DNA from 3 places in the Halomonas sp. AOP5-B2-8 genome. Region 3 is predicted to be linked to each of the others. Evidence: predicted binding sites of a transcription regulator. Region 3 holds the regulator's gene; each other region holds the start of a gene.
What was found. The regulator PhoB, encoded in region 3, activates phosphate uptake and scavenging genes when phosphate is short. The targets are predictions, from matches to a motif close to TGTCATANNNNTGTCANA.

Region 1: a site for PhoB is predicted at 4,170-4,187, ahead of ACT3RP_RS05050 (esterase-like activity of phytase family protein). Genes of this name have one in related genera too.
Region 2: a site for PhoB is predicted at 2,988-3,005, ahead of ACT3RP_RS06880 (DUF6482 family protein). Genes of this name have one in related genera too.

Annotation. Positions count from the first base shown of each region.
Region 1 is NZ_JBQSVS010000002.1:78,712-84,539, forward strand. Features, by position in the region: gene ACT3RP_RS05035 (aspartate/glutamate racemase family protein) at 1-562, opposite strand, end outside; gene puuE (allantoinase PuuE) at 884-1,819, shown strand; gene ACT3RP_RS05045 (MurR/RpiR family transcriptional regulator) at 1,845-2,708, shown strand; gene ACT3RP_RS05050 (esterase-like activity of phytase family protein) at 2,787-4,097, opposite strand; gene ACT3RP_RS05055 (YfcC family protein) at 4,251-5,699, opposite strand.
Region 2 is NZ_JBQSVS010000002.1:485,313-491,140, forward strand. Features, by position in the region: gene ACT3RP_RS06860 (hypothetical protein) at 1-489, shown strand, start outside; gene rplI (50S ribosomal protein L9) at 505-951, shown strand; gene dnaB (replicative DNA helicase) at 1,154-2,542, shown strand; gene ACT3RP_RS06875 (hypothetical protein) at 2,575-2,868, shown strand; gene ACT3RP_RS06880 (DUF6482 family protein) at 3,081-3,383, shown strand; gene ACT3RP_RS06885 (thiol-disulfide oxidoreductase DCC family protein) at 3,402-3,800, opposite strand; gene hemH (ferrochelatase) at 3,997-5,076, shown strand; gene ACT3RP_RS06895 (putative monovalent cation/H+ antiporter subunit A) at 5,296-5,828, shown strand, end outside.
Region 3 is NZ_JBQSVS010000006.1:131,407-137,234, forward strand. Features, by position in the region: gene ACT3RP_RS14860 (LysR family transcriptional regulator) at 1-922, opposite strand, end outside; gene ACT3RP_RS14865 (hypothetical protein) at 1,021-1,377, opposite strand; gene ACT3RP_RS14870 (HU family DNA-binding protein) at 1,377-1,649, opposite strand; gene ACT3RP_RS14875 (NAD(P)/FAD-dependent oxidoreductase) at 1,760-2,974, opposite strand; gene ACT3RP_RS14880 (chorismate--pyruvate lyase family protein) at 3,121-3,660, shown strand; gene ubiA (4-hydroxybenzoate octaprenyltransferase) at 3,696-4,586, shown strand; gene phoB (phosphate regulon transcriptional regulator PhoB) at 4,698-5,387, shown strand; gene phoR (phosphate regulon sensor histidine kinase PhoR) at 5,390-5,828, shown strand, end outside.

The DNA of each region.
Region 1 (5,828 bases), on a different contig from region 3:
AATTAGCCATGCCGCCGCAGCCTAAAACGATGGCGCCGATATCATCTTTATCCCGCGCACGGCAGCACTCTTCGACAATGCGGGCAAATGCCGCCTCAGGATGATGCTCAAGGTCCAAGACCGGAATTTCAGCTGCGCGAATGCGCCGACAGTGGTGGCTGAAACCATACTGCTGAAGCAAGTGCTCAGCGATAATGCCGGTACGCCCCAGCGTGGTGACAATCGAAAAGCGAGTGCTGATCAGCGTGGCAAGATGGAACGCTGCTTCGGCAATACCAATGACCGGCGCACGGGTCAGCTCCCTTGCGGCAAGTAGGCCAGGGTCGCCAAAACAAGCCACCACGTAGGCATCAATACCGCCTTCGCGCTCGCCTTTAAGAACCTCTTCTGCCACGCCGACCGCGCTAATAACTTCGTCAAAGTGGCTTTCAATTGAAACGGGCCCCGCGTCCGGCTGCGAGGCGCTAATCTGAGTGCCAGCACCTGCCTGTTGCAGCGCTGCATTATAAATAGCAGCGGTCATGGAGGCGGTGGTGTTGGGGTTGATAATTCGTATATGCATGATAAGTAATCCGCATGTAAACAATATTTATTTTCTTGTATACGAAAATAGGGCGATTTTCAGCGTAGTGCAAGTAACTAAATTGAGCTGGTCATAAAAAAGACAGCCAGAAATGGCGGCTAGTGGCTATGGGTGCGGCTGATAGATTCATTGTTAGTGTGAAAAAGACCTGTGGATTCCAGTCTACTAGCCTGTGGGCGCGTTGCGGTTGATCGTCAATGCCGCTATTTTGTATACAAATTGTTTGCAGGTTCTCTAAGCGCGCTATCTCGGCTATGTTTTATCCAGCGATAGCTAAGAATTGGAATCAAGGAGCTATGCATGTCGTCATCACCTTCGAACCTCTACGCTCGTGACCTAATCGGTTACGGACGAAATCCGCCCCACGCTAACTGGCCCGGAAAGGCAAAGATTGCCGTCCAATTCGTGCTCAACTACGAAGAGGGCGGCGAAAATTCCGTACTGCATGGTGATTCAGGCTCAGAGCAGTTTTTATCTGAGATTATCGGCGCACCAGCCTATCCTGATCGTCACCTGAGCATGGAGTCGATTTACGAATATGGTTCGCGGGCCGGGGTGTGGCGCATTCTGCGCGAATTTGAAAAACGTGATTTACCGCTCACAATATTTGGCGTGGCGATGGCGCTGGAGCGTAATCCTGACGTCGCTCAGGCGTTTAAAGAGCTAGGCCACGAAATTGCCTGCCATGGCTATCGCTGGATTCACTATCAAGAAGTCTCGGAGCACGTTGAGCGGGCGCATCTTCAGCAGGCCATGGAGATTTTTCAGCGGCTTTATGGTGAGAAGCCGCAAGGCTGGTACACCGGCCGCGATAGCCCTAATACGCGCAAGTTAGTGCTGGACGAGGGCGGCTTCCTTTACGATAGCGACTATTACGGCGATGATTTACCCTTCTGGACTCGTGTCACCGATAGTCAGGGCAGTGATCATAATCATTTAATTGTGCCTTACACGCTCGACACTAATGATATGCGCTTTGCCGCCCCGCAGGGGTTCAATACCGCAGATCACTTCTTTACCTATCTACGTGATGCCTTTGATGTGCTTTACGCAGAAGGGGAAGAGGCGCCGAAAATGCTCTCTATTGGAATGCACTGTCGTTTACTTGGGCGGCCTGGGCGTTTTCGAGCATTGCAGCGCTTTTTAGATTATATCGAAAGCCATGACCGCGTTTGGGTTGCGCGGCGAGTTGATATCGCCCGCCATTGGGCCGAGCATCATCCCGCATCAACGTGACATTAAACTAGTTTATTAGGATGTTATGACGCCGCATATCGGACAGCGTATTACCGCTCAGTTTGACGAGTTAAGTGCCCAGGAGCAGCGCGTCGCGAGCTTCATTCTCGACCACTTTGACGATCTGGCGGTGTATAGCGCGGCCGATTTGGCGCGCTTAACCGGGGTATCTAAATCCACGGTCAGCCGTCTGTTCAAACGGCTGGGGTTTGAGAGCTATCGTACCGTTAAAGACCATGCCCGCCAGCTGCGCAACTTAGGCGTGCCGCTAGTGATCGACGCAAATGCCATGCAGGAAGAGGCCGGCGCGCCGTTCCAGCGTCATTTGCAGCGCGAGCAGGAAAATCTGCAGCGCTGCTTGAACGGGATAGCGTCGGAACAGTTTGCTGCGCTGGTAGAGCATCTGGATAGCGCACGCCATGTGGTTGTGATCGGGTTTCGTAACAGCTACCCGTTAGCACTACATTTTCGTCAGCAGTTGATTCAAGCGCGCACCCAGGTGCGGGTGGTTCCACATCCTAACCAGTCGTTAGCGGAAGAAATTGTCGATCTCTCCGAGCAGGATGTTGTGGTGCTGTTTGGATTTCGCCGCCGCCCCGCGGCGTTTGCTGCGCTGGTGGATGCGCTTGAGCGCTCGCCGGCCAAGGTCGCATTAATTGCTGATCCAACCGCGGTGAATTTCGCCGCTCAAGTCACCTGGTTTATGGAAACGCCGCTTGAAAGCCTCTCGGCATTTGATAGTTACGCCGCAGCCAATAGCCTGATTTGTTTGCTGGCGAACGGCGTTTTACACCGTCGCCTGGCAGAGGGACGAGAGCGGATCAGCGCGATCAGCGATATGTACGTTGAGCTCAGTGAACTTGAAACACCGATCATGAGTATCGATTAGCACATACGTTAGAAATCGTTGGCGTTTCAACGTGAGGCGAAGATGTCCGCTAGCGCCCTAGCCTCACGCTGATTCTTGCTATTCGGCGTTCAGAAAGTCTGCCACATCAAGCAGTATCATCTCATTATCATCAGCCTGCCCTTGCTCGCGACCAATCGAGAACGGATAGTTATTGTCGTTGGCGACCACGATAGTTCTTTCATCGACTCTATCCACGTTCTCAATAGTCACAAAGGGAAAATTAAACGTGCCGTCGATCGTGCCTCGCGGTGCGATGCCGTTGGGATCTTGAATGTCCATGAGGTCTATATAGGCGATTTTCTCAAGCACACCTTGCTCGTTCGTGCGATCGAGGTCGATAAGATAGATACGCTTGAACTCGGCGGGATCGTTCGCCCACTCTGCTCTAGGGTCTCCTTGGCGGCTATCACGCTCGATAATCAGGCCGCGGGTGCCCTCAATAAGATTGAAGTCGCCAATGGCATGATCCGCTGACGCGAGTGGGTAATAGCGAGTTGTATCGCCCCATTCGCCTGTGTCAGTGCTGAGTTCGAACATTCTTAAGACGGGCGTGCCATCAATGGTTTCCGGGGCATTATCATTACTGTCCCATACAGGCTTTTCCAACAATGGATAGAGCGTTGTGTGGTCTTCGGAGAGCGCCATACCCTCATAGCCACCGGAGCGAAAAACGACAACATCATCTGAAAGTGGTGCGCCGGGGTTTGGGGTCAGGGCAAAGGCATTGTCGGGCGAGCGCATCATCGTGCCGCCTGGGTTTGTGGCTATCACTTGCAACACTTCACCCTCCTTATTGACCTGGATAATCCAGGGGCCGAATTCATCACCAATCCAGTAGGTATCACCCACCGGCTGGATCGATTCGATGTCGAAATCAGCACCGGTCAAAAATCGCCCGGGGGTGGCTTCATTCATAATAGGGAAGGGTACCTTGCGGTTTGGGTCCGAGAGTTGAACGGTCTCCTCAATAGTGACGCGTCCGGTTTTCCAGTCGGGGTTTATGATGTTAAACATCAGTATGATATCGGAAGAGTTCGCCTTAGAGCCAAAGCCGTTATCGGTTAAGACCAGAAAACGATCGTCGCCAAGCGAGCGTATACCTGAAAACCCTTGCAGCGGCTGGCTGGGAAAAGGGAGCGCTAAACCAGTGGCTTGTACGTTAGTGTATAACTGCTCAATACGTCCTTCTTCTCCAGTAAAGCGGCCTGAGGTGTTGTAGTGTTCAGCGGCGCCGGATGGGGCCGCTACAAACGTGCTGCCGGGCAGTTGAGCATGACTGGACAAGGTGGCAGGAAAGGCCTGCTGAGAATAAGCTGAATCCGTAAATACAAAGGCGAGTAAGGCTGTGGCGAGTATCGGTTTCATCATCACTATTTAACCTTTGCAAAGAAGATAAGATGTAGCTGAGCAGGGTCAGCTACATCTATCTTCTTCAACAAAGGTGATAGTTGAATGACAGAAAGCAGATCTTTTGATTTCTGGCCGTTTTGACTATTTTGGCTAACGTTTTTTGTTTACTGGTTAACCATTCCATTGAGTCGCCTGAGCGAACACAAGAAACGCCAACGCAATCAGCACCCATATGCAAAAGAGGGGGAAGAAGAACTTGACCCATTTTTGCCACGTCACCCCAGCCAGTGCCAGCGTGGCCATAAAGTAGCCTGACGTTGGGTAAAGAATATTGCCAATGCCGTCGCCGAGCTGGAAAGCCAGCACCGCGGTTTGTCGTGTGACGCCAATAATATCGGAAAGCGGTGCCATCAGCGGCATAGTCACCAGGGCCTGACCGCTACCGGAAGGAATGATGAAGTTAAAGCCTAGCTGGGCGAAGAACATGCCAATAGCCGACAGTAACGTGGGCAGGCCGCCAACCAGATTGCCCAGTCCAAACACCAGCGTATCCATGATCTGACCATCTTCCAGCATCACGGCGACACCGCGAGCAACCCCTGCGATCATCGCTCCCACGAGCACATCACGGAAGCCCTGGTTAAAGCCTGCGCATATTTCGTCGGTGTTAAGCCCCGCGATCAGCCCCACCACAATCCCCATAATGATGAAAAGCCCGGCCATCTCCATCATGAACCAGCCTTGCTGTAACACGCCGTAAATTAGCACGCCGAAGAAGGCAAAGGCCGCGATTGCGGCTAGCTTTTGACGACCGTTGGCCACCAGTGCGCGGCCATTATCGGCATGCTGATAGAGCGAACGCTTTTCAGACTCGCCCGGGTCACTGCTGAGCAGGCTAAAGGATGGTTCGTTATGCACTTTGCGGGCGTAGCGCATGACAAAGAAAATGGCCGCCGCCAGCATGACAATAAACGCCAAGATGCGCAGCCCGTAGCCTGAATAAAGCGGGAGTGCTGAAAGCTGCTGGCCCAGGCCGGTATTGATGGGGTTGAGTACGCCGGTAGTGAAGCCGACAGTAGTGGCACATAAAGCCACCGCCGCCGCCGTCACTGAGTCAAAGCGTAATGCAATCATCAGTGGCAGGATTACCGGGACGTAAACCAGCGCCAGCTCCTGGGTGCCAATAACGGTCGCGATGAGGGCAAATACTGTCATCAGCACTGGAATGGTCAGCAGGCTTTGTCGGGCAAAGCGCCTAGTCAGCTTATCGACACCAATCTCGATAATGCCGGTATGCCTCAATACCATGAACATGCCGCCAATCATGAAGGTAAAAAAGACAACTTCCCCGGCACTCATCAAGCCGTTGGGAATCGCCAGCATGAAATCGACAATGCCCACCGGAGAGGGGGCTATTTGTTCATAAGAGGTCGGGTCGATGGTGATACGACCAGCCGGGCCTGGAACGCGCTCGAACTGCCCTGCGGGCACAAAGTGCGTGGCGATCGCCGCTAGCGCAATAAATATGAACAAAACGGCGTAGATATCGGGGATTCTACACCAGCTTTTCTTAGGCACTGGGCGTTCAGGGGAGGGCGAAGGGGGGATTTGTTGGGACATGCGTTGCCTCGCGTTATTTAAAGCCACCCTTGAGGGCGGCCGTTGTTATAAATGCCTAGTTATAAATGCTTAGTTATAAATGCCTAGTGTGAGCCGAGCAATGACATCGTCTAGCCACTAGATCAACAA
Region 2 (5,828 bases), on a different contig from region 3:
CAATTGCGAGAAGGTTCGCAAGAAGTGGATCGCATGCTCACGGAATTTGCCAACCAAGGCTACGATACTCAAACCATTGCCGCGCTGGTAGTGGGGGGAGTTACCGGGCTCGTGGTGCTGTTGGCAGCAATAGTGTGTTTAGCGCTTGCACGAAGCTGGCAAGCTGGGTTGTACAACCCAGGCGGCTTTCGCGAAGAGTTTCACGCACTGCGCTTGAGCCCTAAAGAATTGGCCATTTTGGCCGTGATTGGGGTGGCAGGCTCGCTGTTAGGCGTCCACGCGCTGGCCATGCTTGGCTGGATTCCGCTATTGGTAGCTGGCGTTGCGTTAGTGCACGGGTTTATTGGATTAAAGGGGATGAACGGGCTGTGGCTAGTCGCATTTTATGTGCTGCTAATCACGACCTGGCCCACGATTCTCATTGTGCTGCTGTTGGGGCTGATTGATACATTCGCGAACGTTCGCGCACGCCTTGCCCGCAGCAACTGACAAGAGGTTTACGAGATGGAAGTCATTCTGCTCGACAACATTGGTAAGCTGGGCGGCCTGGGTGACAAGGTCACTGTTAAGCCTGGTTATGGTCGTAACTATTTGGTGCCTTACGGTTTAGCCGTACCGGCCACCAAAGACAATATCGAAGCGTTTGAAGTGCAGCGCGCTGAGCTCGAAGCACAAGCCGCTGAGCGTAAAGCTGAAGCTGAAGCGCGTGCTGAGCAGTTGAACGACATCGAACTGTCTTTGGTTTCCAAAGCAGGCGACGAAGGCAAACTGTTTGGTTCGATTGGTCCACGTGACCTGGCCGACGCGATTTCCTCTGCTGGCATCGATGTTGCCAAGAGCGAAGTACGTATGCCGAATGGCCCGATTCGCCAAACTGGCGAATACGACATCGCGCTACACTTGCACGCTGAAGTGGATGCCGTTGTACGCGTGGTTGTCGTCGCAGAGTAATTCTTTGCGCTGACACGTACGCCTCAAAAGGCGCGGGTTTTCCCGCGCCTTTTGTTATTTCTGGACGTTGCCTAAATTATCCAGTTCATTAGCGCCGGGTACTTTAAGGCAACATCTTGATGATGTGGGTCGTCGCGCGGTATGGGCTCGGCTAAGATAAGCATCTTTACTGGGTACGTTGTCGTATTTAAAGGAGCTTGCCATGCAGGACACGCCTTCTGCTGATAAAGAAACGGCCGCGCTAAAACTGCCGCCGCATTCGCTTGAGGCAGAGCAGTCGGTATTAGGCGGGCTCATGCTGGATAATCAGGCGTGGGATAACGTCTCTGAGCGTCTGGTGGCCGATGATTTTTATCGCTATGAACACCGATTGGTGTTCAATGTGATGATTCATTTAGCCGAATCCGCACAGCCGTTGGACGTGGTGACGATCTCTGAGGCCCTGGAAGCACGCGATCACTTGGATACCGTGGGTGGCCTGGCATTTCTGGCCGAGCTTGCGCGTAACACGCCGTCTGCCAGCAACATTCGTGCCTATGCCGATATTGTGCGTGAACGTGCCACGCTGCGTAAGCTGATCCGCGCGGCTAATCAAATTGCTGACAGCGCCTTTACGCCTCAAGGGCGTCCGGCGGATGAGCTGCTCAATGAAGCTGAGCGGTTAGTATTCCAGATTGCTGAGGAACGCCCTAAAACGGGCGGCCCTATTGGCATGAGTGAGCTGTTAACCAAAGCCGTCGACCGTATTGATGAGTTGTTTAACCTGAAAGGTGAGATGACCGGTCTTTCGACGGGTTTTCGTGACCTGGATGATATGACCACGGGTCTGCAGCCGTCGGATATGGTGGTTATTGCCGGCCGGCCATCAATGGGTAAAACCACGTTTGCCATGAACCTGGTCGAGCATGCGGTCATCGCCAGCGACAAGCCGGTGATGGTGTTCTCGATGGAGATGCCCGCGGAATCGTTGATGCTGAGGATGCTGTCTTCGCTTGGTCGGATTGACCAAACCCGTGTTCGTACCGGTCAATTAGAAGACGAAGACTGGCCACGCTTAACCTCTGCGGTGAATCTGCTCAAAGATAAGCAGCTGTTTATCGATGATACGGCCGCATTGTCGCCCAATGAAATGCGTTCCAGGATGCGTCGAGTAGTTCGTGAGCATGGCAACATTGCGCTGGTCATGATCGATTATCTTCAGCTCATGCAGATCCCCGGCTTCAGTGAAAACCGCACCGGTGAGATTTCTGAAATTTCGCGCTCTTTGAAAGGCTTAGCGAAAGAATTTAATTGCCCGGTCGTCGCGCTTTCACAGCTGAACCGCTCGTTGGAGCAGCGTCCTAACAAGCGTCCTATTATGTCGGATCTACGTGAGTCGGGCGCTATCGAGCAGGATGCTGATGTTATCGCTTTTGTTTATCGCGATGAAGTTTATAACCCTGACAATCCCGACAACCAGGGGATTGCCGAGTTAATTATTGGTAAGCAGCGTAACGGACCTATCGGTACGGTGCATATGGCGTTTATCGGTAAATATACGCGCTTTGAAGATTTAGCCCCGGATAGCTACGGCGATTCGTTTGGCGATTAACTTGATGTGCAATGCAAAAATGGGAGTAGCAAATGGCAGGTGGATTTCGGCGCGGTAATCGGCAGCGTCTTCCTAAGCTTGAAGGTCGCGGTGAGCTACAGTCACTAGAGCGGGAAGGGCCTTTCAAAGAGTGGCTGGGTATGCCGGACCTTTATCGTTACCACCTGGTAGTGGAGGGCGAGAAATACAGCTATCAAACCGAAGACGGAGAGGTTCCCGTCACCGTGGGAGATAAAGTAGTTTTCCGCTATAAAGAAACGAAAGGCGGCAATTGGATTGATCGCAATTCACTGGGTAAAGCGATCGACCCCTCTGAATATCAGTAATTAATCGCATTTGTTGACGCTTTGGTCTGGAACTCTCTTGCACTAGCGTCGTCTTAGTTGTTGAATGTCATGAAACTGAAAGCTGTCATGAAACTGAAAGCTTTCATGAAACTGAAAGCTGTCATGACAATGTAATAATAGGGCAACTGAAATGTCATAGGGCACAGCCATGCTGTGCCCTATTTAGTATGTATCAATAACAGGAGTGAACCATGGAGTTGAAAGATCTTAAACAGTTTGTCGCCAGCCACGACAACTTCGAAATACGCGTGATTATCCATTCGGGTAGTCGTTTTTATCAAATTGAGTTAGAGGATGTTGAAGGCGAGCGCCATATGTTAATGCAGCGCAATAAGCCGATGCTGTTCCGTTCGTTAGATGATGTTTATATGGAGCTTAAGCGTGCCGAGATTCATCGTGCTTATTTAGTCCAGCACGTGCCTCACGATGAAGTCATTGGTCGCGACACGCACTACAGTGAGCCACTTACTTCGCGTATGCCGCTCGTCTTTTAACGCGTTTACGCCACCTTGCTAAGCTTTAGATTGACGTTTTTCCCACCACTGCCCGATTCGTATTCGGCGACGGGCAAAAAACCGGTAACCCGCGTTCATTAGGCCGCGTATCCCCGGCAAGCACGATATCCACACTAGCCGCCGGTAGCCCAATACTGCATACAGGGCACGGCTGGCATCCATTCCGATATACCACTTTCCCTGACTATCGTGTAAATGCAGCTGCCCCATCATGGCGGTGAATTCGCATCCGTGCGTTTGCGCGTTAAAATACTCATCCTGAATATCCACTAATGCGATGTGGTCTATGTGGTGATGTTTGGCTAGCCAGGCAATTTCTTGGCGGCAGAAGGGGCAGTGCCCATCGTGAAATAGAGTGACCGGAGGGCGGGCCTTTAATGGCGTAAAACGGTTCATAATGATTCGCCTATCGGTAGCTATTTTCAAAATAGTTATACAAGTAGTAATTGTAGTATAACTTTATGCCGACAGTATGCCGATAAGTGATAGAATTTGCGTGAGCCGCTTGGCAATTAAGTCGCCATATTTTGTGTCTTTTTATTTTTTTAATGACCTTTTTTCAATTGTTTAGGTATTTTCGGGAGTAAATGTAATGACCGAAAGCGTCGTCAAGGATCAGCCTGGGGCAGGGCGTTTAGCGCACGCGTCCAGTGATCACCCGCCGGTGCCGCGTGCCAAAGTGGGTGTTGTGCTCGCAAATCTAGGTACGCCGGATGCCACTGACTATTGGTCCGTGCGTCGTTACTTAAATGAGTTTCTCTCTGATCAGCGCGTGGTCGACTATGCCCGCTGGAAATGGCAGCCGCTGCTGCAACTGCTTGTGTTGACTAAACGCCCATTCTCGTCGGGTAAAGCGTATCGCAGTATCTGGAATAACGACAAAAATGAAAGTCCGCTACTGACCATAACTCGCGCGCAGACCGAGAAAATGACGGCGCGCTTAAAGGCGCTTTATGGTGATGATGTTGAAGTTGATTTCTGTATGCGTTATGGAAATCCTTCAACCCAAAGTGTGCTGACGCGCTTAAAAGAGAAGGGCTGCGAAAAAATCGTATTTTTCCCGCTTTATCCTCAATACGGCTCACCAACGACAGCATCGGCTAACGACCAAGCGTTTCGTACGCTGATGAAGATGAAGTGGCAGCCTTATATCCGTACGGTGCCCGCGTATTTTGACCATCCTACCTATCTTCGGGCTCTGGCTAACTCTGTGCAAGAGGCGTACGCCGAGTTGCCGACGCGTCCAACCAAGCTGGTGGCTAGCTATCACGGAGTTCCTGAACGCTACCTGATGCAAGGGGATCCTTATCACTGCCAGTGTCAGAAAACAACGCGGCTGCTGCGCGAAACACTCGGCTTTAGCAAAGAAGAAGTGGATACCGCCTTTCAATCGAAGTTTGGCCCCGAGAAGTGGCTGGGGCCGGCTACCGTTAAGCACGTGGCTGAGTTGGCTCAACAGGGGCACAAGCACATCGCGATTATCTCACCCGCTTTCTCATCAGACTGCATTGAGACCCTTGAAGAGATAGAAGAAGAGATTCGCGATAGCTTTATGAAGGCAGGTGGTGAAACGTTTAGCTACATACCGTGCTTGAATGATCGCGACGATCATATAGAGGCACTGCTTGCCGTGATTAATAACGAATTAGCCGGATGGTTGCCTCCCCACTGATTTTTTCTAAAGCGCAATAATAGCCGTAGCGGGGGTTACTTCGCTGCGGCTATTTGCATTTAAGCGTTTGACTGGTCAGGCAAAACTGTCTGTTATAAGCTGTCTCACTTTGAAATCACTATTATTCAACGCTGGCGTTCCAGTCCAAAGGCATGGTGCCCATAGCCCTCGCGCCCGATCTAACGGTGGGGCGTTTCGTTATTTAGGAGATAATGCTAGATGCAACTTGCCATATTAATGGGTTTTTTGCTGGCTGCATCGTCGCCGTTGCTGCATCGATGGTTCGGCCAGCGCGCAAGCCTTGTGCTGGCAGTATTCCCAGCAGGGCTGGCGGCGTGGTTAGCCCTTCAGGCTCCCTATGTGATTGGCAATGGCAGCTTGCTACTCGAGTGGCAGTGGGTGCCGTCATTGGGTATCAGCCTTACGTTTTTGTTAGATGGCCTGTCGCTACTCTTCGGGCTGTTGATTACCGTCATTGGTGCTTTCGTTTTAATTTATGCCGGCGGCTATTTGAAAGATCATCCTGATCTCGCGCGGTTTCATATCGCGTTAATAGCCTTCATGGTTTCCATGCTAGGGCTGGTATTGGCCGACGGCTTATTAACGCTGTTCATCTTTTGGGAGTTAACCAGTATTACCTCGTATTTGCTGATTGGTTTTAATCATGCGGATATTGAGGCACGCAAGTCAGCGCGTCAGGGATTATTTGTGACCGTCGCCGGCGGCTTGGCGTTAATGGCTGGTCTGATACT
Region 3 (5,828 bases):
TATTCGCCGAACTAGAGTCTTGAAACGCCTGCATCCAGCGCTGTAAATGGCGCAGCAAGAGAATGCTGGCTTTAGGCTGTTGGCGACCCACGCGGGTGACCATGTGCGCGTGGGAGCGCTGAAATAATGGGTTATCGACCGGCTGCGCGACGAGCGTACCTGCTTCTAAATCATGGGCGACGGCGAAGGCTGGCAGTAAAGTGATGCCCATGCCGCTGCGCACATACTGTGCCAACACCACCATTGAGTTAGTGTTCATGGCTAGCTGTGGAACAATCCGCGCCTGTTGAAAAGCTTGATCAACCATTTGACGTACGCCGTGGCTGATATCCCACATGGCCATCGGCTGTGCGCTGAGCTGAATAAGTGAGAGCGGCGTGGTTTGTTGGGCTAGAGGGTGATCGGGAGATAAAATAGCCATCAGCGGCTGGGGGCTAGATGCCCAAAAGCGTAGCTGGGGGTGAGTGCGTTCGTGGAACATTAAACCGATATGGCTGTGATTGCCGACCACCGCTTCAATAATACCCGAGGTGCCTGCAATATGGATATCCAGCTGAATGCCTGCATAAAGCTGGGTAAATTCGTGTAGCGGGGACGCTACTAAATCGCTAACAAAACCCTCACCCACCGTGAGTGAAATTTTGCCGGTTTCCATACGCTGATAGGATTCAAGTGAGGCGATAAAGCCTTCATCAAGAGCCCCGCGGCGCTCGCAGTACTCAAGCAGCATTTCACCCACTGGCGTGGGTGAAATGCCGTCACGCTGACGCTCCATGAGGGTCGCCCCCAAGGCTTCTTCCAGCAATGAAATTTGCCGGCTAACTGCCGAGGGAGCAATGTCTAAGCGCGCCGCTGCGCGGCGCACCGAGCCAGACTCCAGGGTAACGCGGAAGTAAACTAAGCGTTGATGAGGTATATCCATCGAGAGCTGTTATACCTCTGCGCTGTTTTTGGCTAAACGCGTTTAGCCAGAACCGTTACCCAATGCCGCTTGATTGGCTCTAAGCCGATAGTGCCTTACTACAGATACTTGAGCAGTTTCTGCAGCTTGTTCATATCAGCAGAGTCGCCGACTAAGCGGACGTTTCCACTCATCATGCCGTCGAGAAAGGCCTGCTGTGTTGGCTTTTTGAGTACTTTCAAGGCGGTAGCTTGATCGCGGAAGCGTAGCTCAAGATCTAAGTCTACGGGTAGCCCTTTACCGGTATGGATGCTTTTCGGCGTCATCCGGTAGTGGCGGGCAATACTTAGATCTTCGGTGGCTATTCCCCAGTCCAAGCCGCGCATGCGCTCTAGCTGCTCACGAAAGCGCGGCTTGCGGCGCAGGGCTCGTTTGAGCATTAAGCCCAGTAGCCACAGCGTCAGCTTGAGCTTCATTAGGAAACGGCGTCCTTCAGTGCTTTACCAGGCTTAAAGGCGACATTTTTGCTGGCTGCAATTTGCAGCGGTGCACCGGTTTGTGGATTCTTGCCGGTACGCGCAGCGCGTTGGCGAACTGTAAAGGTGCCAAAACCAATCAGAGCAACATCTTCACCTTTGGCGACGCTGTTGGTGATTTCATCCAGAATGACATTCAGTACTTGGCCAGCTTTGTCTTTAGACAGGTCGGCACTCTCAGCGATAGCAGCAGCGAGTTCAGGTTTGCGCATAAGGAATCTCCCTTTGATAAAAATCGAACGTATAAAACGAAGGTATGTTATTGGGTGCGTCACCATGACTAGGTTAGCTTAATCTAGCTTAGTCGTGAACGCGGCGAAAATCAGCCTAGCAGCGCAGGTGCTGCTCTGGAAAGCTCCACTTTCCTTCTCACGCAGCCGCCTGTCAACGCAAAACCAATCAAATGCCCGTCTTTATCTTCCGCCAAGGCACTGATATCGCCGCCTTCGCCTTCAATTCTCCAGCGCTCAGGAGGAGATGGAGCCGGGTAGGCAACCACGGGTAATAACGGGGTTTTAACCACTACCGGCCACGCGCCAAAGCTTACGCGGGTGGGGGTGCCGGCCAGGGTGGCCGCAAGGGCTTTGGCGCTTGCTTGCAGCGGCTGTACGTACATGGCATTCACCCCGTCGACGCAGGCTGCATCGCCTAACGCATAAATATTGGGGTGCGATGTGCGCAGGTGGCGATCTACCACAATGCCGCTAGATGACACCGTTAACCCTGCTGCTTCGGCAAGTGCTGTGCGCGGGGCAAGGCCCGTGGCCATCAAAATGATGTCGGTGCTTAGTACGGAGCCGTTATCCAAGTGGAGCGCAATATCATTGGCGTGGCTGAGCGCTATCGATTCAATGGTGCGGCCTAAATAAAGTCGGATACCCGCGTCGCTGAACGCATCGCCTAAGGCGTGACCTAATGGCGGCGGTAACAGACGCGCAAGCAGATTACCTTCGGGGGCAATGATGGACACTGGGTGGCCGCCGGCGTGAAGGTCGTTAGCGAACTCACAGCCGACTAGCCCGGCCCCCACAATGGCTACCCGTGAATGTCCGTGACTTAACGCCTGATGAAAGCGGCGATAGTCGTCCAAATCGTTGACCGTAAAACAGCGTGAAGCAACGCTAGGCTCGCTGCTAAAAGGCATTCGAGGTGCCGCTCCGGTCGCTAACACCAATGTTTCATAGCTCAGCCGCTCTTGCCCTGGCGCATTGCCTAAAAGCACCGCATGGTTATCCACATCCAGTGCGTTGACATGGGTGTGGGTAACTACTCGGGCGTTTAGCTCTTCGCCAAGCTCTGCGGCGCTTCGCTGAGCTAATTTCTCGGGCGCTAACCCTTTACTAAAGCCGGTAGAAAGCAGGGGTTTGCTGTAATCGTCGCCGCTGTCAGCGCTGATCAGCGTGATAGAGCGTGTGTCGCCCTGCCGTCGCAGTGCACGAGCAAGACCTATGCCTGCCATCCCCGTGCCAATAATCACCAGCGCAGCGCGAGAAGATAGCGGTGTCGTTGACATTATCTGTGTATATGATGCGGGCATGCAGACATCCAAAAGGTCGCTAAAAGAGTTATTGAAAGAGTTATTGAAAAAGCTGCTGAAACCAAAGCCTGTTAGAGCGTCATGTTACACTAGCTGCTCCCGTTATTGCCCTGGAGAACTCGGTGACATCACCCGCTGGCCGGCAAATGTATCTCTTTCCACGCTGGCGCCCCGTCCATGCGGCGCGCCCCGCGATGAGCTCTCCATGGTGGCAGTGGGTAGCCTCCACCGATTCGTTAACCGCTCGTTTAACAGCCGCAGGCGGTGGCAAGCCTTTTCGGGTGCGTTTACTGCGCCAAGGTGTGGGATGGCCGCTGCCCGATGAAGCCCAGGCGCTGGGGATTGGCCCTAAACGCTATGCATGGCTGCGTGAAGTAGCGCTGTGTTTAGATGAAACGCCGTGGGTGGTCGCGCGCTCAGTAGCGCCGTTGACACAGCTAAAAGGCCAGCGTTTAGATCGTTTGGGCGAGCGTTCGTTAGGCAGCTGGTTATTTCGCCAGCCAGACTTAGTGCGAGGGCCATTAGAGGCGACAACACAACGCCCGCCTTTTGCTAGCCTACATGGGGTCGAGCAGGATTGTAGCTGGGGCCGCCGCTCCGTATTTACGCATGGTGGCCTGTCGTTATTGGTACAAGAGTACTTTTTGCGGGCAATGGCGGATGACCTTGATCTGCCTTCGCGCTAGGCTAGCAGCTGCGTTTTCTTTTTCGTGAGGTAAGCATGGATCGTTCACTGTTGCGGCCGAAGGGATTGGCTCGCGTGGCAGACTTTTTACAGCTGATGCGCTTGGATCGGCCCATAGGCACGTGGCTATTAATGTGGCCCGCTCTTTGGGCGCTATGGATTGCCGCGCAGGGCGTGCCGGGGCGCAATGTGCTGCTTATTTTTGTTGCCGGCGTTTACGCCATGCGTGCCGCAGGCTGCGTGGTGAATGACTATGCCGACCGTCATTTTGATGGGCATGTAAAGCGCACTAAAAATCGTCCTCTAGCCACCGGTCGTATTAGCGAAACCGAGGCCCAGCTGCTGTTTATCGCATTGATCGCGATATCCTTCATTTTGGTGCTGCTGACCAATTGGTTCACGGTGATGCTCTCGCTGGGTGGCGTGCTGCTAGCGATTATTTATCCGTTTATGAAGCGCTATACCCACCTTCCTCAGGTCGTGCTGGGCGCCGCCTTTGCTTGGGCGATCCCCATGGCGTTTGGCGCTGTGCTGGGCTATGTCCCGCTGGAGGCTTGGCTATTGTTTTTTGCTAATGTGGTTTGGACCGTGGCGTACGATACCCAGTACGCCATGGTGGACCGCGACGATGATTTAAAAATCGGTATTAAATCGACAGCCGTGCTGTTTGGTAATGCGGACCGCGTCATTATTGCTTTATTACAAGTGGTGACGTTGCTGCTATTAGCATGGGTAGGGTGGCGAGTGGGTCTAGGCGGTTTTTTCTGGTTAGGACTCGCGGGAATGGCGGCCACTTTTCTGCATCAGCAGCGGTTAATTTTTCACCGTGCCCGAGATGCGTGCTTTCAGGCGTTCCTCAATAATTTTTGGTCAGGTTTGTTTATTTTCGCGGGTATTGCGCTAAGTTGGTGGCCTGTGGCGGGCTAATAATCGCCGCTGTCATGTAACTGTCATCAAGTCATGGTGTTATCGTCATCGATATGTCATTGAGCTATTTTTCATTGAATTAGCTCTCTTTGCACCCCTTGAGGCTCTGGTATGACTGCCAAGACCGTTTTGATTGTCGATGATGAGGCGCCGATCCGCGAGATGATTGCGGTAGCGCTGGAAATGGCTGACTATCGCGTGCTCGAAGCGGATAACGCTCAGGATGCTCATGCTTTGATCGTCGACCACCAGCCTGATTTACTGCTGCTTGATTGGATGATGCCTGGCACCAGCGGTATCGAGCTTGCTAGGCGCTTAAAGCGCGAAGAAGCCACTGCTGAAATTCCCATTATTATGCTGACCGCTAAAGGCGAAGAAGATAATAAGATTCAGGGGCTTGAAGCTGGTGCCGATGATTATATTACCAAGCCTTTTTCGCCTCGCGAGTTGGTGGCACGGCTTAAAGCCGTTTTGCGTCGTGCAACGCCGCGTGGTGTTGAAGACCCCGTAGAGGTTAATGGACTGCTGCTTGATCCGGTGAGTCATCGTGTCAGCACTGATGATAAGGCGCTTGAGATAGGCCCAACGGAATATCGTCTGCTGCAGTTCTTTATGACGCACCAGGAGCGCGCTTACACGCGCAGCCAGCTGCTTGATCAAGTGTGGGGTGGCAACGTGTACGTTGAAGAGCGCACGGTAGATGTACATATTCGCCGGTTGCGTAAAGCGCTAGGCGAACCCCATCAAAATCTGATTCAAACGGTTCGGGGCACCGGTTACCGTTTCTCTTCACGGGTATAAATGTGCGCTTATGGAGCCGTGAACTGTGGCAACTGGCCTGGCTAGCCACGCTGGGGACAAGCATTGGCTGGCTATTGGATGCAGCGGGGCTGGGGCTGGCTTCTGGATTGGCAGTGTATCTGTTTTATCAATTGCGGCAGCTGCGCGCGCTGTATCGATGGCTAACCCTGCAACCCCATGATGAACCACCTGCTGCCCAGGGGATATGGGGCGAACTGTTTGATCGCTTATATCGCTATCAAAAAAGCCAGCGCATTACACAAAGTCGGCTGCGTGCCACTTTGGCGCGTATTCAAGAGTCGTCAGAGGCGATGCGCGATAGCGTCGTTATGCTTGACCGCCACGGAGATTTAGAGTGGTGGAACAGCGCTGCAACCACGATGCTTGGGCTGCAAACGGCCCATGACCGTGGTCAGCACATTACCAATTTACTCCGCGATC